One region of the Streptomyces sp. NPDC002742 genome, then DNA from elsewhere that is predicted to be linked to it. Evidence: riboswitches for the same ligand, from Rfam matches in the RefSeq annotation. Region 1 holds a riboswitch; each other region holds the start of a gene.
The links. A riboswitch is a leader RNA that binds a small molecule or an ion and turns the genes downstream of it on or off. The one in region 1 is predicted to bind cyclic di-AMP.
Positions count from the first base shown of each region.

Region 2: another riboswitch for cyclic di-AMP. It lies ahead of ACFYW8_RS25220 (peptidoglycan DD-metalloendopeptidase family protein); the one in region 1 lies ahead of ACFYW8_RS32025 (transglycosylase family protein).
Region 3: another riboswitch for cyclic di-AMP. It lies ahead of ACFYW8_RS21245 (C40 family peptidase); the one in region 1 lies ahead of ACFYW8_RS32025 (transglycosylase family protein).

Region 1 covers NZ_JBIAQF010000022.1:12,676-20,062, reverse strand. The annotation lists gene ACFYW8_RS32030 (transglycosylase family protein) at 1-836, shown strand, start outside; cyclic di-AMP (ydaO/yuaA leader) riboswitch at 1,020-1,213, shown strand; gene ACFYW8_RS32025 (transglycosylase family protein) at 1,218-1,934, shown strand; gene eno (phosphopyruvate hydratase) at 2,283-3,569, shown strand; gene ACFYW8_RS32015 (septum formation initiator family protein) at 3,702-4,178, shown strand; gene ACFYW8_RS32010 (DUF501 domain-containing protein) at 4,218-4,853, shown strand; gene ACFYW8_RS32005 (exopolyphosphatase) at 4,850-5,821, shown strand; gene ACFYW8_RS32000 (NAD(P)/FAD-dependent oxidoreductase) at 6,399-7,387, shown strand, end outside.
Region 2 covers NZ_JBIAQF010000014.1:65,200-72,586, reverse strand. The annotation lists gene ACFYW8_RS25235 (helix-turn-helix domain-containing protein) at 52-690, shown strand; gene ACFYW8_RS25230 (DUF6126 family protein) at 720-836, shown strand; gene ACFYW8_RS25225 (tyrosine-protein phosphatase) at 859-1,656, opposite strand; cyclic di-AMP (ydaO/yuaA leader) riboswitch at 2,290-2,447, shown strand; gene ACFYW8_RS25220 (peptidoglycan DD-metalloendopeptidase family protein) at 2,452-3,369, shown strand; gene ACFYW8_RS25215 (SGNH/GDSL hydrolase family protein) at 3,717-4,502, shown strand; gene ACFYW8_RS25210 (TetR family transcriptional regulator C-terminal domain-containing protein) at 4,679-5,299, opposite strand; gene ACFYW8_RS25205 (hypothetical protein) at 5,562-5,981, opposite strand; gene ACFYW8_RS25200 (Glu/Leu/Phe/Val dehydrogenase dimerization domain-containing protein) at 6,201-7,379, opposite strand; gene ACFYW8_RS25195 (thiamine pyrophosphate-binding protein) at 7,376-7,387, opposite strand, start outside.
Region 3 covers NZ_JBIAQF010000011.1:121,832-129,218, forward strand. The annotation lists gene bioB (biotin synthase BioB) at 1-1,038, opposite strand, end outside; gene ACFYW8_RS21215 (8-amino-7-oxononanoate synthase) at 1,209-2,333, shown strand; gene ACFYW8_RS21220 (DUF397 domain-containing protein) at 2,433-2,657, opposite strand; gene ACFYW8_RS21225 (helix-turn-helix transcriptional regulator) at 2,669-3,526, opposite strand; gene ACFYW8_RS21230 (ATP-binding protein) at 3,738-4,196, shown strand; partial or broken gene ACFYW8_RS21235 (LysE family translocator) at 4,494-4,647, shown strand; gene ACFYW8_RS21240 (DUF6328 family protein) at 4,601-5,191, opposite strand; gene ACFYW8_RS21245 (C40 family peptidase) at 5,291-5,764, opposite strand; cyclic di-AMP (ydaO/yuaA leader) riboswitch at 5,767-5,932, opposite strand; gene ACFYW8_RS21250 (hypothetical protein) at 6,300-6,605, opposite strand; gene ACFYW8_RS21255 (ATP-dependent Clp protease proteolytic subunit) at 6,613-7,248, opposite strand.

The DNA of each region.
Region 1 (7,387 bases):
CCGACGGAACCACCTGGGACCGCGTGGCGCAGTGCGAGAGCGGCGGCGCGTGGAGCGCCGACCAGGGCAACGGGTACTACGGCGGGCTCCAGCTGGGCCAGGACGACTGGGAGGCGTACGGGGGTCTCGACTACGCCCCGAGGGCCGACCAGGCCAGCCGCTCGCAGCAGATAGCCGTCGCGGAGAAGTTGCTCGACGACCGGGGGATCGCGGCCTGGCCGACCTGTGGACCGCTCTCCGGGCTCAGCGAGGGCTCGGCCGGGGTCCAGGTCGACACGGGTGTGGCCGACGGCTCGTCGGGCTCCGGGGCTGACGCCGGTTCATACAACTCATCCGGTTTGTCCACTTCACCCAGCTCATCCCCTTTGTCGGGCCTGATCGGTTCGGTCGACTCGGGTGACTCCGCGGGTGCGACCGACGGCACCGCGAAGCCCGACGCCTCGCCGAGCCCCAGCGCCTCGGCTCAAGCGAGCGACAAGAGTGACGAGTCGGGCAAGTCGGGGCAGAAGAGCGCCTCTTCGAACGCCTCCGACGCCGCGAGCGCCGGAACGGGGCGGCATCGCGGTGGAGACGCCGCGGAGAGCGCGACCGGCGGCCTTGCCGACGGCACCACGGGGCGGCACGCGTCGAGCGTCCCGAGCGCCCCGGGCGCCGACGTCGACAACTCGTACGCCGCGGACGGCAGCACGAATCTCTGGAACGTTTCCGACGTGCTCGGCCTCGAACACGGATGGGGCGACCTGGCCGCCGCGGACAGCCCGGCGGCCGACAGTGGTCCCGGCCTCGTCGTCCCTGGTCGGAGCATTGCCGTCGTCGCCGAAACGGTGCAGAACTAGCGGGAGTTCACGTCACGATTCGCTGTGGAATGTCCGGTTTGGTGCAAGTGAGACATGAGTCTCAGAAGCCCTGATCGTCTTTGAAATTCCGCCGATCGACTGCTTACGGTCGTCATCGCTCGCCACAGCGGGCCCCGACGGTCACAACGCCGAATCCTGCCAGCGGCCGTACGGGAACAGTCGTCGCGTCATGCGCCGTAGGCAGGAGCGGGGGACCCAAGGTAAGTGCCGGGACCGGGAGTTGAGAGACACCCGGGAACGGCTTGGGGTTAAGTCGCGTGCCGGACCTCCTGGAGACAGGACCGAAGGCGCGCGGCCGGGCAACTCAACCGGCCCGAACCCGACAGCTCACCTCGCAGGCGTCGGTGAGGGGATCACTCCATGCTGTTTTCCAGCAAGGGCAAGCACCGCCGCCCGAACAAGGCCACCCGCGTCGCCACGCTCGCCGGTGTCACCGGTGTCGCCATCGCCGCCCCGCTGATGGCCGCCGGCAACGCCTCCGCCGCCACCGCCTCCGAGTGGGACACCGTCGCCCAGTGCGAGGCCGGCGGCAACTGGTCGATCAACACCGGCAACGGCTACTACGGCGGTCTGCAGTTCTCCGCCTCCACCTGGGCCGCGTACGGCGGCACCGCCTACGCCTCGACCGCCGACCAGGCCTCGAAGTCGCAGCAGATCGCCATCGGCGAGAAGGTCCTCGCCGCGCAGGGCAAGGGCGCCTGGCCGACCTGCGGCACCGGCCTGTCGAGCGCCGCGTACAGCGGTGGCGCCTCGGCCCCGTCGGCCTCCTCCGGCTCCTCCTCCTCCTCCTCCTCCTCGTCGAGCGGCTCGCAGGGCGCCACCACCACCCGTACGACGGAGCAGCCCGCCTCCCGTTCCGCGGAGCGCCCGGCCGCCCAGAAGACCGTCACCACGCCGACCGGCAAGAAGGTCAAGAAGGGTGACGGCGAGTACAAGGTCGTCAAGGGTGACACCCTCAGCTCGATCGCTGAGAAGAAGCACGTCAAGGGCGGCTGGCAGAAGCTGTTCAAGCTGAACAAGGACATCGTCGCCGACGCCGACTTCATCTACCCGGGCCAGCAGCTGCACCTCCGCTGAGCGCGGACGCGCGCCGGCCCGACGGGGTCGCCTTCGGCGGAGGGCGACCGTGGTCCAGGCCGTGCGCAGCATCGCCCCGGCTGAACAGCAGCTCCCTCGCAGGCCGGGCCTTCGTGCCGAAGGCCTGGTGAGGGCCCCCGTCCCCACGGGCTCCCCGCTCCGGTGCTTGTTCCCCCGCATGCACCGGAGCGGGGTTTTTCTTTTCTTTTTTTGTTCCGTTCAGGAACAATATGTACTCTCACTTCTGCTCAAGGGGTGGTCGATCGGCTGGCCGATCCCCTCGGGCCGGATAGGCTCATCCCGCGGGGCTGCCAAGCCCCGCATACCCGCGTCACATCCCAGAAGGAGATGCTCGTGCCGTCCATCGACGTCGTCGTAGCCCGGGAAATCCTGGACTCCCGAGGCAACCCCACGGTCGAGGTCGAGGTCGGCCTCGACGACGGCAGCACGGGTCGTGCCGCCGTTCCGTCCGGCGCCTCCACCGGAGCGTTCGAGGCCATCGAGCTTCGCGACGGTGACCCCAACCGCTACCAGGGCAAGGGTGTCGAGAAGGCCGTCCTCGCCGTCATCGAGCAGATCGGCCCGGAGCTCGTCGGCTACGACGCCACCGAGCAGCGCCTGATCGACCAGGCGATGTTCGACCTGGACGCCACCGACAACAAGGGCTCGCTCGGCGCCAACGCCATCCTCGGCGTCTCGCTCGCCGTGGCGCACGCCGCTTCCGAGGCGTCCGACCTGCCGCTCTTCCGCTACCTGGGCGGCCCGAACGCGCACCTGCTGCCCGTTCCGATGATGAACATCCTGAACGGCGGGTCGCACGCCGACTCGAACGTGGACATCCAGGAGTTCATGATCGCCCCGATCGGCGCGGAGTCCTTCTCCGAGGCCCTGCGCTGGGGCACCGAGGTCTACCACACCCTCAAGTCCGTCCTGAAGTCCAAGGGCCTGTCCACCGGCCTCGGCGACGAGGGCGGCTTCGCCCCGAACCTGGACTCCAACCGCGCCGCGCTCGACCTCATCCTCGAGGCCATCAAGCAGGCCGGTTACGTCCCCGGCGAGCAGGTCGCGCTCGCGCTCGACGTCGCCGCGTCCGAGTTCTACAAGGACGGCAAGTACGAGTTCGAGGGCAAGTCCCGCTCGGCCGCCGAGATGACCGAGTACTACGAGGAGCTCGTGGCGGCCTACCCGCTCGTCTCCATCGAGGACCCGCTCTTCGAGGACGACTGGGCCGGCTGGAAGGTCCTCACCGACCGCCTCGGCGACAAGGTCCAGATCGTCGGCGACGACCTGTTCGTCACCAACCCGGAGCGCCTGGCCCGCGGCATCGAGGAGGGCACCGCCAACGCGCTGCTCGTCAAGGTGAACCAGATCGGTTCGCTGACCGAGACCCTGGACGCCGTCGAGCTCGCCCAGCGCAGCGGCTACAAGTGCATGATGTCCCACCGCTCCGGCGAGACCGAGGACGTCACCATCGCCGACCTGGCCGTCGCCACCAACTGCGGCCAGATCAAGACCGGCGCCCCGGCCCGCTCCGAGCGCGTCGCCAAGTACAACCAGCTGCTGCGCATCGAGGAGATCCTCGACGACGCCGCGGTGTACGCCGGCCGCTCGGCGTTCCCCCGCTTCAAGGACTGACCCCGCAAGGCTCAGGAAGCGTCGTCCGTACGTCCCCGCACCCGGTCCCGTACCGTGTGCGGGGACGTACGTGCGTGACGGGCCCCCCACCGGCGGGCCCACCGGCGGGCCAGAACTGGGGAGGCGGGACTCATGGCCGTGAAGGACCGGGACCGGTTCTCCACCTCGACCAGGCTGAAGCTGCTCGGCGAGCAGACGGCGGCCCGGGTCTACCGCTCCCAGACCAAACGGCAGGCCCGCCGCTCCCGGCTGACCGGCCGGGCCGCACTGCTCGCCCTGGTCCTGTGCTCCCTGATCGTCGCCCTCGCGTACCCGATGCGGCAGTACGTCTCCCAGCGCGCCCAGGTCGCCGACCTGGAGCGGCAGCGGGAGCAGGCCCGGCAACGGGTCGAGCAGCTGCGCGACCTCAAGGCGCGCTGGCAGGACGACGCGTACGCGAAGCAGCAGATCCGGGAGCGGCTGCACTACGTGATGCCGGGTGAGACCGGCTATGTGGTGATCGACCCGGACGCGGCGAAGCAGGCCCGCGCCGAACGGGGCACCGCCGACCGCCCCTGGTACACCAATGTCTGGGACGGCGTGGACAAGTCCGACGCCGCCGACCAGTGACGACCCATGAACTGACCAGAAAGACACGTGACTCACGGCATGGAAACGCCACCCCCCACCACCCCGCGCACCGAGCCCACCGACGGCGACGTCGAGGCCTTCAAGCAGCAGCTCGGCCGGCCGCCGCGCGGGCTGCGCGCGATCGTGCACCGCTGCCCCTGCGGTCAGCCGGACGTGGTGGAGACGGCGCCCCGCCTCCCCGACGGGACGCCGTTCCCGACCACGTACTACCTGACGTGCCCGCGGGCCGCGTCCGCGATCGGGACGCTGGAGGCCAACGGGGTCATGAAGGAGATGACCGACCGGCTGGCCACCGATCCCGAGCTGGCCGCGGCCTACCGCGCCGCCCACGAGGACTACATCGCGCGACGGGACGCCATCGAGGTCCTGGCGGGCTTCCCGAGCGCGGGCGGCATGCCTGACCGGGTGAAGTGCCTGCACGTCCTGGTCGCCCACTCGCTGGCCGCGGGGCCGGGCGTCAACCCGCTCGGCGACGAGGCCATCGCGATGCTGCCCGAGTGGTGGCGCAAGGGTGCCTGCGTGACGCTCCCCGGACCGCCCACCGGTGAGGGGTGGCAGGTGGAGACGACCGGAGAGGGCGCCGACGCCGGCCACTTCGCCTTCAAGCCCGTCGATTCGGGCGAGTCCGCCGCGTCCGGCGAGGACGAGCGATGACCCGCGTCGCCGCCGTCGACTGCGGTACGAACTCCATCCGGCTCCTGGTGGCCGACGCCGATCCGGCGACGGGCGAACTCGTCGACCTGGACCGGCGGATGACCATCGTCCGGCTGGGCCAGGGCGTCGACCGCACCGGCCGGCTCGCCCCCGAGGCGCTGGAGCGGACCTTCGCCGCCTGCCGCGAGTACGCGGCGGCCATCAAGGAGCACGGCGCCGAGCGGCTCCGCTTCGTCGCCACCTCCGCCTCCCGGGACGCCGAGAACCGGGACGAGTTCGTGAGCGGCGTGCTGGACATCCTCGGCGTCGAGCCGGAGGTCGTCACCGGGGACCAGGAGGCGGAGTTCTCCTTCACCGGTGCGACCAAGGAGCTGGCCGGGCGCGAAGACCTCGCCACGCCCTACCTGGTCGTGGACATCGGCGGCGGTTCGACCGAGTTCGTCGTCGGCGCCGACCACGTGCGCGCGGCACGCTCCGTGGACATCGGCTGCGTACGGATGACGGAACGTCACCTCGTGCACGACGGCGCCGTGACCGATCCGCCCACCGCCGACCAGGTCGCGGCCATGCGCGCCGACATCGAGGCCGCCCTCGACCTCGCCGAGGAGACGGTCCCGCTGCGCGAGGCGCGCACGCTGGTGGGGCTGGCCGGCTCGGTCACCACGATCGCGGCGATCGCGCTGGACCTCGCCGAGTACGACTCCGAGAGGATCCACCACTCGCGGGTCTCCCTCACCCGCGTCCGCGAGATCACCGAGTGGCTGCTGCGCTCCACGCACGCCGAACGCGCGGCGATCGGCTCGATGCACCCGGGACGGGTGGACGTGATCGGCGCGGGCGCCCTCGTGCTGCTCTCGATCATGGAGCGGACCGGAGCGGAGGAGGTCGTGGTCAGCGAGCACGACATCCTCGACGGCATCGCCTTCAAGGTGGCGGAGGACGCCGAAGCGGGCGGGCAGGGCGGCTGACGCGCGGTGACGCGCCGAGAGCGGACGTGAGGCGGCCCCGGTACCTCTTCCCGAGGGAACCGGGGCCGTCGTCCTTCCGGGATTCACAGGAGGCCGTGGGGTGCTCCGGACGGGGTGTCCGGCGGTGTCGCGCGCACGTGGTTCAGGTCTCGTTCGCTACCGATCAGTAGCCTCGGCTGAGCGGGTCGGATAACGTATGAGCGTGCTCCAGGGGGTCGCGGAACCCCTCCGGCGGGGCCCCGTCGAGAAACTTCGTGAAGTTCTTCACAAGGAAAAAGGTCCTGCTGGACGAGGAAGCGGCAACTTGGGCCCTTCCGTAGGGCTCAGGCGGTCGGGCGGCATGCTCGATGGAGCGTTGCGACCGTGTTTCCGGGTGGTGAAACAGAGGCGTGGTCCGCTGGGCCGAATGGCTTGGACCGCAGCTCACGCGGTGTTGACAACGGTACGAACCGTACGGTGGTTTCCCCCGCCCGCCATGACCTTGATCACGCGGGCCGCGGAGTGTAGCAGAGGCCCTGCCCAAGCTTGTGAAGGGGCGCACGAGCGACCCCCCTGAAGCGGGTGGATACTCGATGGCATGAGCACCACGGAGCGTCCCAGGATCCTCGTAGTAGGCGGTGGGTACGTAGGCCTGTACGCAGCTCGGCGCATCCTCAAGCAGATGCGCTACGGAGAGGCGACCGTCACGGTCGTCGATCCCCGGTCGTACATGACCTACCAGCCCTTCCTCCCCGAAGCCGCCGCCGGCAGCATCTCCCCGCGGCACGTCGTCGTCCCGCTGCGACGTGTACTTCCCAAGGCGGAGGTCCTCACCGGCCGGGTCACCACCATCGACCAGGACCGCAAGGTCGCCACGGTCGCCCCCCTCGTGGGCGAGGCGTACGAGCTGCCTTTCGACTACCTCGTCATCGCGATGGGCGCGGTCTCCCGCACCTTCCCGATCCCCGGCCTCGCCGAACAGGGCATCGGCATGAAGGGCATCGAGGAGGCCATCGGCCTGCGCAACCACGTTCTCGAGCAGCTCGACAAGGCCGACTCCACCACGGACGAGGACGTCCGCCGCAAGGCGCTGACCTTCGTCTTCGTGGGTGGCGGCTTCGCCGGCGCCGAGACCATCGGTGAAGTCGAGGACATGGCCCGCGACGCGGCCAAGTACTACAGCAGCGTGTCCCGCGAGGACATGCGCTTCGTCCTCGTCGACGCCGCGGACAAGATCCTCCCCGAGGTCGGCCCCAAGCTCGGCCAGTACGGCAAGGAGCACCTGGAGAGCCGCGGTGTGGAGATCTACCTCTCCACCTCCATGGACTCCTGCGTCGACGGTCACGTGGTGCTGAAGAACGGCCTCGAGGTCGACTCCAACACGATCGTCTGGACGGCCGGCGTCAAGCCGAACCCCGTTCTCTCCCGCTTCGGCCTGCCGCTCGGCCCGCGTGGCCACGTGGACACCCAGACCACCCTCCAGGTGCAGGGCACGGACTACATCTGGGCCGCGGGCGACAACGCCCAGGTGCCGGACGTCGCCGCCCGCAAGGCCGGTGTCGAGAACGCCTGGTGCCCGCCGAACGC
Region 2 (7,387 bases), on a different contig from region 1:
CTCTGGGGCAAGAAAATTGCCCCAGAGGCAATCATCGGGGTCAATGGTCATATGAGCCCTGCCGATCCAGGGGCGGTCGAAGAGCCGTCCGCCGAGCTGCGCGCCGTGGCGCCCCAGCTCCGCGCGCTGCGCCGCGGCGCCTCCCTCACGCTGGAGGCCGCCGCCCGCGCCGCCGGACTCTCGCCCGCGCATCTCTCCCGACTGGAGACCGGGCAGCGCCAGCCCTCGCTGCCGATGCTGCTCACGCTGGCCCGTGTCTACGGTACGACGGTCTCCGAACTGCTCGGCGAGACGGTCGCCGACCGTGACGCGATCGTCCGGGCCGCCGACATGGAAGCGGCCCCGGCGGGCGGCTGGACCTACTGGCAGGCCGGTGCCGCGGGCCGCGGTATGCAGGCGCTGCGCGTGCACGTCCCCTACGGCTCGCAGGGTGACATCGTGCGCGTCCACCCGGGCGAGGAGTGGCTGTACGTCCTCCAGGGGCGGCTCAGGCTGCGCCTCGGGGACACCGCGCACACGCTCGCGCCGGGGGACAGCGCCCACTTCGACTCGCTGACCCCGCACCGCATCGCCGCCGCCGAACGCGACGGAGCCGAGCTTCTTTTCGTACACACCCTGCTGCAGAGCCCCGTCGCCGCGCTGTGCCTCGGTCCTGCGACGGGCCACCCCACCTCGGGAGAGACGTCATGACCGAACCCACGGAACCCCGCAGCCGCTCCATGGAGGAGAAGTTCCCCCGCGCCCTGTGGGTGCGGCTGATCATCTACGTCGCCGTCGGCCACCTCTTCGCGGCCTTCATCTATCTGCTCTTCACGCTGGGCGCGCACAACCAGTAGAACCGCAGACCGGGCGAGCGGCTCAGTCCAGCAGCCGCTCGCGCAGACGCTCCCGGAGCTCCGGCGTCATCCCCAGTCCTTGCTCCAGGTAGGCGTCGACGCTGCCCCAGGTCTCCTCGATCGTCTCGAACGCGGCTGTCAGGTACTCGGCGCGCGCGTCGAACAGGGGGCTGAGCAGTTCCATCACCTCCGGGGAGTACGCGGCGGCCGAGGTGTTGCTGCGGTGCACCTTGTAGCGGCGGTGCGCGGCGTTCGACTCCAGGTAGTCGGCCACGATCGCGTCGCGCTCGACGCCGAGGGCGAGGAGGGTGATCGCGATGGACAGTCCGGCGCGGTCCTTGCCGGCCGCGCAGTGCATCAGGGCGGGCGCGCTGTCCTCGGCCAGCGCGTGCAGCACCTGGGAGTGCTCGGCCGTGCGCTCCTTGATGATCGCGCGGTAGGAGTTGATCATGCGGTTCGCTGCCTTGCCGTCGCCGAGGAGCCCCCGCAGCTGGTCGAGATCGCCCTCGCGGACCATCTTCCAGAACTCGCCGCCGGCCGCCGGGTCGGTCAGCGGGAGGTTCACGTTCCGTACGCCCGGCAGTTCGACGTCCGGGCCCTCCAGTTTCTGGTCCGCGGCATTACGGAAGTCGAAGATCGTGTGGAGTCCCAGGGAGTCGAGGAACGCGACGTCCTCCTCCGTGGCGTGCGCGAGGTGGCCGCTGCGGAACAGGTGCCCGTAGCGCACTCGTCGGCCGTCCGCGGTGGGCAGGCCGCCCACGTCGCGGAAGTTGCGCACTCCGCCGAGCTCGGGCTCGGTCGACGGGACCTGCTGCGTCACGGGGGCTCCTCCCATTCGGCCGTCGGCGTCGCCTGGTGGACTCGGCGTCGCTCGTCGGCAGTTGTGTCCGGCTGGCGCTCTCGACGATACGACATGGGTTCCTGAGGCAATGAGTTGTCCACAGGCGTCTCGTCTCAGGAGATACGGCCTTGACGGCGACGCTTTATGTGTACACGTGTTCGAATGTGTTCACCGGTCGCCCGCCGCCTCCGGTCGCGCGTGTATGCCGGGGTGAATTGTTGCGAGATGCGGCATTGGGGCGTGCCGTTTTTGCGAGTCGACCCACCTTGGAATCCAGATGTGATGATTATCCGCCTGCGCCGCATCTGGCTGTTCTGTCCCTAATTGGCGCCTTCGTTACAACTGGCCCTGGAATGAAGCAGCCTGGGTCGAGTCGCGTGAGGAGCGTCATATTCGTGACGATGCGTTGCCGTCCTCGAATTCCAACCCGCCCGCATTTCCCGGCGGGTTGGGATGCCCGAAAGATCGTCATTCCACAGAGGGTGACGGCAATTTCCGCATGGATCAAGAAAGGTGGACGAACGGGAGAAGCGCGTAGTTGTCGACGCGCTCTCATCTCGCCTACGTTCTGCCTCAATCCGGACGGACGCCCAATCCTGCCGCCGTCCGGAATCCGCACACTCACCCGTACATGGCAGGAGCGGGGGACCCACAGGTTCCGCGCCTGGTCCGGTCTCCGGAACAGGCTAGGGGTACAGCCACGCAGCAGCGTGGCCGGGCATCTCCAGCCCGCACCCGACAGCTCACCCCGCAGGCGCCGGAGAGGAAAACGTCATGCCCGCGAAGGGTAAGCACCGCCGTCCCAAGTCCCTCCGTTTCACCCGCTCGATCGCCGTGGCCGGAACCGGTGGCGCCGCACTCGCGCTGCCGCTGATGGGAGCCACCGGCGCGCACGCCGCGACCCCGGCCGCCGCCGTCGCGCAGCACGTCGAGAAGGCCGCCACCGCCGCTCCCGTCGCCGGGAAGGCCGCCACGACGAAGACGTACGCGGTGAAGTCCGGCGACTATCTCTCGAAGATCGCCGACGAGCACAACGTCAGCGGCGGCTGGAAGAAGATCTACTCCGACAACCGCTCCGCCATCGGCGGTGACCCGTCGCTGATCCACCCCGGTCTGAAGCTGTCGCTCGGCAAGAAGGCCGCTTTCGTCGGCGCCACTCACACGGTCACGCACACGGCCACGCACACGGCGACCCGCACGACGGCCCCGGCGCCCAAGACCGACCAGGCGACCCCGGCCCCCGACACCGCTGCCCCCGACAGCGCTTCCGCCGGCAGCGGTTCCGGCTACACCCTGCCGGTCGAGAGCAGCTCCGTCGGCACCGGCTACAAGGTGCCGGGCAGCATGTGGTCCAGCGGCTACCACACGGGCGTGGACTTCGTGGTTCCCACCGGTACCACGATCAAGTCCATAGCCGCGGGCACCGTCGTCTCCGCGGGCTGGGGCGGCGCCTACGGCAACCAGGTCGTCATCCAGCACGCCGACGGCAAGTACTCCCAGTACGCCCACATGTCGTCCCTGTCCGTCTCGGCGGGGCAGACCGTGACCGAGGGCCAGCAGATCGGCCTCTCCGGCGCGACCGGCAACGTCACCGGACCTCACCTGCACTTCGAGATCCGCACCACGCCGGACTACGGCTCCGACGTCGACCCGGTCGCGTACCTTCGCTCGCACGGTGTCGCCGTCGGCTGACGCCTCACCCTGAGCTCCAGACGCTCACCCTGCTCCTGACGGCAGGACAGCCTCCGAAGGCCGGACCCACGATCCCGGGGTCCGGCCTTCGGTGTTCCCGGTGTGAGGCACCCGGCCACTGTCGAACCAGGCGCCTGACCGCTGCCCGGTGATTTCCCGTGATTTCCCGGCCCGTGGGTGATCGCTCCTTCAACGTCCGTGTTCCGGGTCTTATTCCAGAGTTGACCAACGCTTGGCGAGTGGCTTATCTCACCGTCCGTCAACCCTTCCCTACGGTCGCGTAGCTCACATCCAGAGGTGAATTATGGGTCGATGTGGCAGACGATTCGAAGAGTGACGACAGATCAGTGATCGGGTCGTACGTGGCGGTGGGGGACAGCTTCACCGAGGGCGTCGGCGACCCTGGGCCCGACGGGGCGTTCGTCGGCTGGGCCGACCGGTTCGCGGTACTTCTCGCCGACCGGCGACCCGAAGGCGATTTCAACTACACCAATCTCGCCGTGCGCGGCAAACTGCTCGACCAGATCGTCGAGTCCCAGCTCCTGAAGGCCAAGGAGCTCGGCCCCGACCTGGTCTCGTTCTGCGCGGGCGGCAACGACATCATCCGCCCGGGCACCGACCCCGACGAGGTCGCGGAGCGCTTCGAGCGCGCGATCTCCGATCTCACCTCCGCCGTCGGCACGGTCATGGTGACCACCGGCTTCGACACACGTGACGTGCCCGTGCTCAAGCATCTGCGCGGCAAGATCGCCACCTACAACGGACATGTGCGGGCCATCGCGGACCGCTACGGCTGTCCCGTCCTCGACCTCTGGTCCCTGAAGACGATCCAGGACCGCCGCGCCTGGGACGGAGACCGACTGCACCTCTCGCCCGAGGGGCACACCCGGGTGGCGCTCCGTGCCGGACAGGTACTCGGCCTCGACGTACCCGCCGACCCGGACCAGCCCTGGCCGCCCCTCCCGCCGCGCGGCACGCTGGAGATGCGCCGCGACAACATCCAGTGGGCGCGCGAATATCTGGTGCCGTGGATCGGACGGCGACTGCGCGGGGAGTCCTCGGGCGATCACGTGGCGGCCAAGGGAACCCTGTCACCGGACGACATCAAGATGCGCATCGAGTCGGTGGCCTGAGCCGGGACCGACCCGGTCAAGGCACCACGGACGGCGCGGGTCCCGGCCGGGTCGAGCGGCCGGGACCCGCACCGGCGTCCGGGGCGGTTCGGGTTCGAACCCTCCCCCTCCGGGTCTCGGCCGTGCTCGCCGTCGGGGCAGCGCCGCGCGGCGCAGCGCCGGGCCCAGCAGGCGTGCTAGCGCACCGCCGCCATCAACGCCTCGCGCTCAAGGCCCAGTTCACGGGCGAGGGCCTCGTCCGCCCACTCCTGGGTCCGCGCCCGTGAAACGGCTCCCGAGTACGCCGTCATCTGGACGGCCAGTCCGTCCAGGAGCGCCGTCAGTCTGAGTGCCGCGCTCGTGGGGTCCGGGCAGTGGAACTCGCCCGCGGCCACGCCCTCCGCGATCACCTCGGTCATCGCGGCCTTCCACTGCCTGTCGAGATCGCGGGTGACCTCGCGCAGCGCGGGCTCGCGCAGGGCGACCGCCCAGCCCTCGATCCACAGGCGCCAGCCCTTCGCCTGCCCTGTCGGGGCGTACCAGCGCACGGCGGTCCGAAGGCGTCGCAATGCCGTCGTACGGCGGCCGAGCAGCTTGCGCAGATGGGCGAGGTCGTCCTCGGCCGCGTAGGTGAAAGCGGCGGCGACCAGCTTCTCCTTCGTCGAGAAGTGGTACAGCACCAGCGCGTTGCTCACGCCGAGGGACGAGGCCACGTCGGCGATCCGTACCGCGGCCACACCCCGCGCCTCGATCTGTTCGACGGCGGCCCGCAGCAACTCCTCACGCCGCTCCGCCACGCTCAACCGCACTCTCGCCACGCGGCAACCCTACACAGCACTTCGGGAAGGGGCCCGACAGGAGTTGACGCTCCCGCGGGGCAGGACCGACGATCCCGCCGGGAGCCGGGAGCCGGGAGCCGGGAGCCGGGAGCCGGGAGCCGGGAGCCGGGAGCCGGGAGCCGGGAGCCGGGAGCCGGGAGCCGGGAGCCGGGAGCCCGGAGCCCGGCTGTCCGATCGGTCCGATCGGTCCGGCTGGGCCCGGTCAGGACCGGCAGGGTCAGTTCGTCGACTGTGGCCGGCCTCAGTCGACGAACTGATAGTCGGCCTCGATGCGACCGTCCTCGTCCAGGACGAGGAACTCCAGCCCGCCACCCGTGACCTGTCCGTCCCCGGTGTGGAAGGACTCCCACCGGAAAGTGATCACGTCGTCCAGCCGGCGGGCGGGCTCCTGGATCCTGAAGACGTACGTCCCAGGAGCCACGAACTCCTCGTAGGCACGCGTCACGCGCGCGTGCAGTTCGTCGTGGCCCCTGGCCTCCAGTACGGCGGTGCCGAAGCCGAGGGACACGGCCCGGTCGTGCATCTCCTGCGGGGGGCGCAGGAGATGCACACCGTCCTTGGCCCACAGCTCGTGAACGCACTTGAGGCGGATCTCGGGGTCGGGTTCGTTCCAGACGCCGATGTAGCGCTCGATCAGGTCCTGCGCGTCGATGGCGGGCATGGTGCTCCTCGTGCGGGTCGGTGCGCGTTTTCGCGCGGTCGCTCTGACGACACCGACTCTGCTTCGGCCCGGCCCGCGCCTCAATTCCCTCCAGGGAATCGCCGTGCTCGGCGCGGACTCCCGGAGCCGCCGCGGCGCGGATTCCCGGCGTCGCCGCGCGGCGGAGCGGCGACCGGCCCGACGAGGTGGCGGTGGAGGCGGGTCAGCGGCTCCGCGTCCTCACCGGTACCACCCGTACCGCTCCGCGATGACCGGCAGCCGGTCGGTGACGATGGCGTGGGCGGCGGCCCGCGGCGTCGTTCCGTCGGCCTCCGCGCGCGCGAGGGTCCGGTCGATCAGGGCGCGCATGGAGCGCCGGGTGTGGGTGAACGCCTCGTCCGCGTCGGCGCCGATGTCGCCGAACAGGGTCCACCACCACCAAGCGTTCGTCCCGGAGTTGACCACGACGTCCGGCAGGACGGTGACCCCGCGCGCGGCGAGCAGCAGTTCCGCGTCCGCGAGGACGGGCATGTTGGCCGCCTCGACGATCCAACGGGCCCTGATCGCGCCCTGGTTCGACGTGTCGATCGCGTAGGACACCGCGGCGGGCACCAGCACATCGACGTCGGCGGACAGCCAGGCGTCGCCGGGGAGTTCCCGGTCGGCGTGGCGCAGCACCGCGCGGTCGACGGTTCCGTACGCGTCCCGCGCCCCGAGCAGCGCCTCGACATCGAGGCCGTCCGGGTTCGCGATGGTTCCCTTGACGTCGGCGACGGCCACGATCCTCAGCCCCGCGCGCGCGAGGAAACGCGCCGTCGCCCCGCCCATGGTCCCGAGTCCCTGCACGGCGACGCGCGTTCCCGCGTGTTCCAACCCGGCCCGGTCCAGGGCGGCGAGCACCGACTCGGCGACGCCGCAGCCGCCGACCAGTTCGTCGAGGCCGATGCCGTCCACCTCGACCGCGAAGGCGTCCGCGAGCCGTTTCCGGGCCGCCGCCTCGTCGTCGAGCAGCGGGTACACGGCCTGGATGGAGGAGACGAGGCCCGCCTCCTCGGCGGCCCGGTCGACCAGGTCCTGGCTGAGCCCTAGATCCTCGCCGGTGGTCCAGAAGGCCTCGATGTAGGGGCGCATGGCACGCAGATAGCGCACCAGGAGGCCGTACGCCGCCGGGTCCTGGGGATCGCAGTCGATACCGCCCTTGGCGCCGCCCAGCGGGATGTACCGGCCCTCGGGGTTGTAGTGCAGGGCCTCCTTCATGGTCATGCCGCGGGCGAGCCCGGTGACCTCCTCCAGGGTGCAGCCCGGCCGCATCCGCAGACCGCCGCTGGAGACGCCGCGCACGAGCCGGTCGACGACGAGATATCCAGGGCGGCCGGTGACATGGTCCGTCCAGGTGAGCGTCATCAAGGGGGCGGTCATGGGGTCTC
Region 3 (7,387 bases), on a different contig from region 1:
CTCCGCACGCGATCCGCAGCCGCCGCCCGACGGCGCGCGGTGCTCCGGCAGCGTCACCTCGCCCGCGTTCTCCACCTCGAAACCGGCGTCCGCGATCATCTCCAGGTCGGCCTTGCCCGCCTGACCCTCACTGGTGAGGTAGTCACCGAGGAAGATCGAGTTGGCGAGGTGCAGGGCGATCGGCTGGAGGGTGCGCAGATGCACCTCGCGGCCGCCGGCGATACGGACCTCGGCGTCCGGACAGACGAACCGGACCATGGCGAGAATGCGCAGACAGCGTTGTGGGGTGAGGTTCCACTCCTTGGCGAGCGGGGTGCCCTCGAACGGGATCAGGAAGTTCACCGGAACGGAGTCGGGGTCGAGCTCGCGCAGGGCGTACACCACGTCGACGAGGTCCTCGTCCGACTCGCCCATGCCCGCGATCAGACCCGAGCACGCGGACAGCCCCGCCGCGTGCGCCTTCTGGACGGTGTCCACCCGGTCGGCGTACGTATGGGTGGTCGTGATCTCCCCGTACGTCCCCTCGGACGTGTTCAGGTTGTGGTTGTAGGCGTCCGCGCCCGCCGCGCGCAGCCGCTCGGCCTGGCCGTCGGAGAGCAGACCGAGGCACGCGCACACCTCGACGTTCTCGTTCTGGTCCTTGATCGCCTTGATGGTGTCGGAGACCCGGTCCACGTCACGGTCCGTCGGGCCGCGCCCGCTGGCCACCAGGCAGACCCGCTTGGCGCCCCCGGCCAGCCCGGCCGCCGCGGCCCGGGAGGCCTCGTCGGGCTTGAGCCAGCTGTACTTGAGAATCCCGGCCGTGGAGCCGAGGCGCTGCGAGCAGTACGAGCAGTCCTCCGGGCACAGGCCCGACTTCAGGTTGACGAGATAGTTCAGCTTCACCCGACGGCCGAACCAGTGGCGGCGTACCTTGCCGGCCGCGGCCACCACGTCCAGCACGTCGTCGTCGGAGGTGGCCAGTACGGCCAGTGCCTCTTCGCGGGTCGGCAGCTCGCGCCGAAGCCCCTTGTCCACCAGCGTGTTCAGCAGGTCCATGAGGTCCGATCCTGGACCATGCGACCGCTCTCGGCCAAGGAGAGTTTGCACAACAGAGACGGTTCGACGTGTGGGTATTGCCACATCTCGGGCCGCCGGAGCGACCGCTAGGGTCTGTTCACTGCCTACAAAACACCGCCACCGCACTGGCAGCGAGCCCCGGAGGACACATGGCGTTCGGCTGGATCGACGAGCAGGCCGAGGCGCGCCGCAGGGCCGGACTCGTGCGTACGTTGCGCCCGCGTCCCGCCGACTCGCCGCTCCTCGATCTCGCGAGCAACGACTACCTCGGGCTCGCCCGCCATCCGGAGGTCACCGAGGGCGCGGCCCGTGCCGCGCGCACCTGGGGCGGCGGCGCGACGGGCTCCCGGCTCGTGACCGGCACCACCGAACTGCACGGCGAGCTGGAACGCGAGCTGGCCGATTTCTGCGGCTTCGAGTCCGCTCTCGTCCTGTCCTCGGGCTACGCGGCCAACCTCGCCGCCGTCACCGCGCTCGCACCGCACGGCTCGCTGGTCGTCTCGGACGCGGGCAACCACGCCTCCCTGATCGACGGCTGCAGGCTGGCCCGCGGCACCACACAGGTGGTCGGTCACGCGGACCCCGACGGAGTGCGCAAGGCGCTCGGCACCCACGACGGACCCGCCGTCACCGTCTCCGACACGGTCTTCTCGGTGGACGGCGACGCTGCACCGCTTCGCGAACTCGCCCTCGCCTGCCGGGAGTTCAACGCCGGACTGATCGTCGACGACGCGCACGGACTCGGCGTCCTGGGCGACGGCGGCAGGGGCGCACCGCACGCGGCGGGGCTCGCGGGGGACCCGGACGTCGTCGTGACGCTCACGCTGTCGAAGTCGCTCGGCAGCCAGGGCGGCGCCGTCCTCGGCCCGGCGGCGGTCATCGACCACCTGGTCAACACGGCGCGCACCTTCATCTTCGACACCGGTCTGGCGCCGGCGGCGGCGGGCGCGGCGCTCGCGGCGCTGCGGTTGCTGCGCCGTGAACCTCAGCGGGCGGCGCGGGCGCGCGAGGTGGCCACGGCGCTGCACACCCGGCTGACGGCGGAGGGTCTCTCCGCGGTACGACCGGACGCCGCGGTCGTCTCCGTGCGGGCACCGTCCCCCGAACGGGCGGTGCGATGGGCGGCCGACTGCCGCGAGGCGGGCCTCGCTGTCGGCTGTTTCCGTCCCCCGTCGGTGCCCGACGGTGTTTCGCGGCTGCGGCTGACGGCCCGCGCGGACCTCACCGAGGAGCAGATCGAGTACGCGGTGGACGTGATCAGCCGGAACCGGTGAACCGGTGAGGTGATCGACCGGTGAACCGGTGGAGCGGTGAACCCATGGAGCGATGGTGGGTTCGATAAGTGAACCGGTGGAGCGGCGAACCGTGCGGGGTCAGTTCAGACCGGTGATGAACTCCTCCCAGACGTCGGGAGCGAACATCAGGGCCGGGCCCGCCGTGTTCTTGGAATCGCGCACGGCGACCATTCCGGACCAGCGCCCGGAGCTCGGGCGCGCCGTCTCGACGCAGTTGTTCATTCCCGTACTGCGGCTGCTGCGCAGCCATCGCGCGTCGTGCAGTGAAGTGCTGGAGGGTACGTACCGAGGCATTGCAGACATGAGGTGCCTCCTTACGCGCCGTCACCTATCCCGGCGATGTAGTCCAACGAGTCCTCGGGCGAAAGGGCGTGGAACTGAAGGGCGTTGAAGGCCTCGGCGTAGGCCTGGAGGTCTTCTTTCCGTTCGAGATAGAGGCTACTCGTCAAGTGGTCGAGAACAACCACATCCAGATCAGTTGTGTTCGGAAATGAGAAGATAACGAAAGGGCCGGTGACTCCGATGTGTGCCCCGGCGGCGAACGGCAGTACCTGGAGCCGCACTTGAGGCAGGACGGCGGCCTCTCTCAGGCGGCGCAGTTGGCGCGCCATGACATCGGGTCCGCCGACCTCCCGCCGTAACACCGCTTCGTCGAGGACGGCGGACAGTTCCAGCGGCGGGTCCGAACGCAGCACGTCCTGCCGGGCCAGGCGCACTTCGACCAAGGCGTCGAGCTTGCTCTCCTCCAGTCCGTCCACGGCGGCCCGCGTCACCGCGCGGGCGTACTCCGGCGTCTGCAGCAGCCCGGGTACGACCGAGGTCTCCAACGTGCGCATTCCACTGGCTCCCGACTCCAGACTGATGAAGTCGCGGTACGTCGGGGGGAGAACCCCGCGGTACGCGTGCCACCAGTGGTGGCGGCCGTTGCCCTCGGACCCCGCCAGCACGACGAGGAGCTCGCGCAGTTCCGGATCCTCGACGCCGTAGGCGTTCAACAGGCGTTCCACATCGGCCGGTTTCACCCCGCTGGTGCCGGTTTCGATGCGGCTCACCTTCGACTGGTGCCAGCCGAGGAGGTGGGCCGCCTCACCGCTCGTGAGACCCGAGCCCGCGCGCAGCGCGCGCAGTTCGGCACCGAGCTTGCGGCGGCGAACCGCGGGACCGTGCTGCATGGTTGTTCTCCTTACTCCTTCCAAGTCGCCCGAATACGCTCTGCCGACGCAGAGTTCACCGCATCGAGCGACAGATATATGCATTACTCGGTGGATCGCACCCGCGACCGGCCCGGTAATGGCAGTCTGGCGCAAGCACCAGTCCGGGACCGTACTCGAACCAACCGCTCGGTGTCGGGCTCCGGTCCCGTGGGAAAGGGACGACGTCGCCATGGCAGATCACCAGGAAGCATCCGTCACGCTGCCGAGCGAACCGGTCTCGGTTTCCGTGGCCCGTAAATTCGTGGCCGAAGTGCTGGCCGAATGGGGCTTGCCGCGCGACTGCGAAGTCGCCGAGACCGTCCGCCTGATCGTGTCCGAACTGGCCACCAACGCCGTCCAGCACACGTTCGGGCAGTCGCCCACCTTCACGGTCGGCGTGCGTCTGGAGCGCGAGGAGCACCTGCGCATCGGCGTCACCGACAGCCATCCGCGTTTCCCGAAACGGCTGCCCGCGGCCGTCCAGCAGGACAACGGCCGCGGCATGGTGATCATCCGCTGGCTGACCGCGGAACGCGGCGGCAGACTGACCGTCCTGCCGACCCGGGAGGGCGGCAAGACCGTCTCCATCGAACTCCCGTGGACGGTACCGGTCCAGCCGGTGCCGTCCGGGGGGCCTCAAGAGCCTTGAGTGCTGTCGTCCGGGCAGCCGGTCCGGGCGGGCAGGCCGTGCGGAGGAGCCGGCGGATCGTGCGGATGAGCCGTTCGGGCAGGCCGCTCGTACACGGCGCTCGGCGCTCGCTGCTCGTACGGGTCGAGCGGACAGGTCCTGGACGTGTCCTGGACCGTCCTGGACGGTCCAGGACGTCCGGTCGGTTGCCGGGCCGGTGCTGTCCGGCCGGCCCGGCGGGCGGCAGCCGCGGAACCGCACGCGAGGAGGCGGCCGGGAGCCGTCACCGGCACCGGTTTCCTCGACCAGGACCGGTGCGTGTGGTTCCCGGCGGTCGCGCTGCTCGCGGACCGGCTCGGCCGGTGGCTGCGCGGGCCGCGTGCCGCGTGCCGCACGCGCCGTGGAGGGGGTCACGGGCGGCGTCCTCACCGTTCCGGGGCTCGTCCTGGGGCTGGAGCCTCTGAGGAGCTGAGACGGCGCTGCACCAGCCGGGGCAGCAGGCTCCACAGCGCCAGACAGACGGCCAGGGTGCCCGCCCCCGCGGCGATTCCCGCGGCGCGCCCCAGCGTCACGTCCACGACGAGCAGCACCGAACCGCTGAACGCCGCCGCGAGGACGTACAGACCGATGGTGGCGAGCCGCGAGGAGACCCGCACGATGGTGGGTTTGGCGTTGTGCTGGAACAGCGACCGGTGCAGTGCCGCGGGGGCCGTGAAAAGGGCGGCGGCCAGCACCGCCAGCAGCAGGGTGACCACGTAGGTCGCACGCTGCACGGTGTCCAGGGAGGGGAAACGCTGGGTGAAGGCGAGCGTCAGCAGGAAGGCGAAGAGGATCTGCACCCCGGTCTGGGTGACGCGCAACTCCTGGAGCAGCTCGGCGAAGTTGCGGTCCGCCCGTTCGAGGGGCGTCTCGTCGCGGCCGGACGTCCGCGTCCTCGGGGACGGGTCGCTTCGCGCGGACGTCTCGTTGCGGGACGGGCGGGACGGGCGGGACGGGCGGGACGGGTCGGCGGTCATGGGGAGCGAGTAACCACTCCGGCCCGTGTTGCACATGATCCACGCGCTGCGTGCCCCTGGGGGCGGTGGCACGCGCGTGCCACCGCCCCCAGGGTGAGGTCAGCTGACCCTGCCGTACCAGACGCTTCTCGTCCAGATCTTCTGGAGCTTCACCACTTCCCCGGTCTTCGGGGAGTGCCAGATCTTTCCCTTCCCGGCGTAGATGCCGACGTGGTACACGTTCCGGCCCGAGTGGAAGAACACGAGGTCACCGGCCTTGCGGTGCGAGGCCGAGACATGGTGCGTCTTGTTGTACTGCGCCGCGGCCGTACGAGGCAGCTTCTTGCCCGCCTTCTTGTACGAGTAGAGCGTGAGCCCGGAGCAGTCGAAGCGGTGCGGCCCCGCGGCGCCCCACTGGTACGGGGAGCCGTGCTTCGACGCCGCGACCTGGAGTGCCCTCGTCGCGGGGGTGGCCGCCTCGGCGTCGGGCGCGACGCCGGGGACCACGAGGCTGCCGCCCACGGCGGCAAGAGTGAGCGCCGAGGCCGTACCGGCCCGGGTCCACAGCGACGGGACACGATTGAGCGCAGTCATGCGCAACCCTTCGTCAGCCGCCTGTGAAGGATGACCTGTCGGATTCGGGCTGGCGAAGTTGCCCGGCCGCAGCTGCGGCTTCACCCCAAGGACCGCCCGGAACTGTTCCGGCGACCCGTCGTGCTGGGTCCTCCACTCCTGCCGATGCACATCTGTCGACCGGTCATCCGGGCGGCGGCAGGACTCGGCGTCCGCCCGGACCGCCCCGCCGTTGTGGCGGGGGCTTGTCGTCGGAAGGGATCTTCACTCATGAGTGTCGGAAATCCGAGCGGAACCGGCGTTTTGTGGGCTTACTCACCACTCACCCGTTCGGGTGGACACCCCTCTGTTCGAGGGGGTGTTGGGGACATCGACGAGGCCCGCACCTGCGGTGAAGGGCTCCATCCCGCCTTTCCGCTCCGCGTGTTGCGCAACTCGGAGGGGTCGCAGAAAGGATCGTTCAATACGCCATCAGGGGGTACACCATCCGGTCCGTTTGAGTCCTGGCCGGACACCGCGCAGCCGCGGCGCGTGCCGGCTCCTGGGTGGGGGTCCGTCAACTGCCCGACTCGGGCGCCACGGTGACCCGGGCCGCCCGCCGCTCTCCGTCGAGGACCCGCAGCGCCTGAGCCAGCGTCGGGGCGTGCAGCTCGCTCTCGCCCCGCTGGTGCATCAGTGTGAGAGCGTCCCGCAGGGCCGCCGCTTTGCCGACCAGTGCCTGAGCCGCCCTCAGGCCGCGGTAGGTGTCCCCGGGACGGGACGGGTTGATACGGCCGACCAGGTCGACCACGTCGAGGTAGCGGTCGATCAGCTCGGCCTCGGCGCGGGTCAGGGCCGGCAGCGGCGGCAGGTCCGGGATCATCGGCCGCTCACCTCGCGCCGTGCGTCTGGAGCGAGGCCCTGCGGCTCGCGACGATCCGGTCGATCAGCCCGTAGGCCAGCGCCGCCGGAGCGTCGAAGATCTTGTCGCGCTCGATGTCCGTGGCGACCTGCTCCGGGCTCTGTCCCGTGTGCCCTACGAGCATCTCCTCGAGGATCCCGCGGGTGCGCAGCAACTCCTCGGCCTGGATGACCAGATCGCTCGTCTGCCCCTGGACCGGCTCCGGGACCGACGGCTGGTGGAGCAGGACGCGCGCTCCCGGCAGGGCCAGCCGCTTGCCCGGAGTGCCGGCGGCCAGCAGGACGGCCGCGGCCGACGCCGCCTGGCCGAGGCAGATCGTCTCGACGTCGCAGGTGACGAACCGCATCGTGTCGTAGATCGCGGTCATCGCGCTGAAGGAGCCGCCCGGAGAGTTGATGTAGAGCGAGATGTCCTGCTCGGGCGCCTCGTGTTCGAGGTACATGAACTGCGCCGTCACGTCGTTCGCCGAGGTGTCGTCGATCGGCGTCCCGAGGAACACGATCCGCTCGCTGAGCAGCTTCGAGTACGGATCCAGAGTCCGGTGCCCCGTGCCGGTGCGCTCGGTGAATTCGGGCAGGACATAGCGGGCGGACGGGCTGTCCATGGCGCGCCTCCTCAGGCCGACGTCTGTAAAAAATGTACAGGACGTACGCCCTCGTGGAAGGGGGTCATGCCGAGAGCGAAACGGTGGGCGCCGGGGATCGGGAGCCCCCCGAGGGGCGGTGCGTGCCGCCCGCCGACGG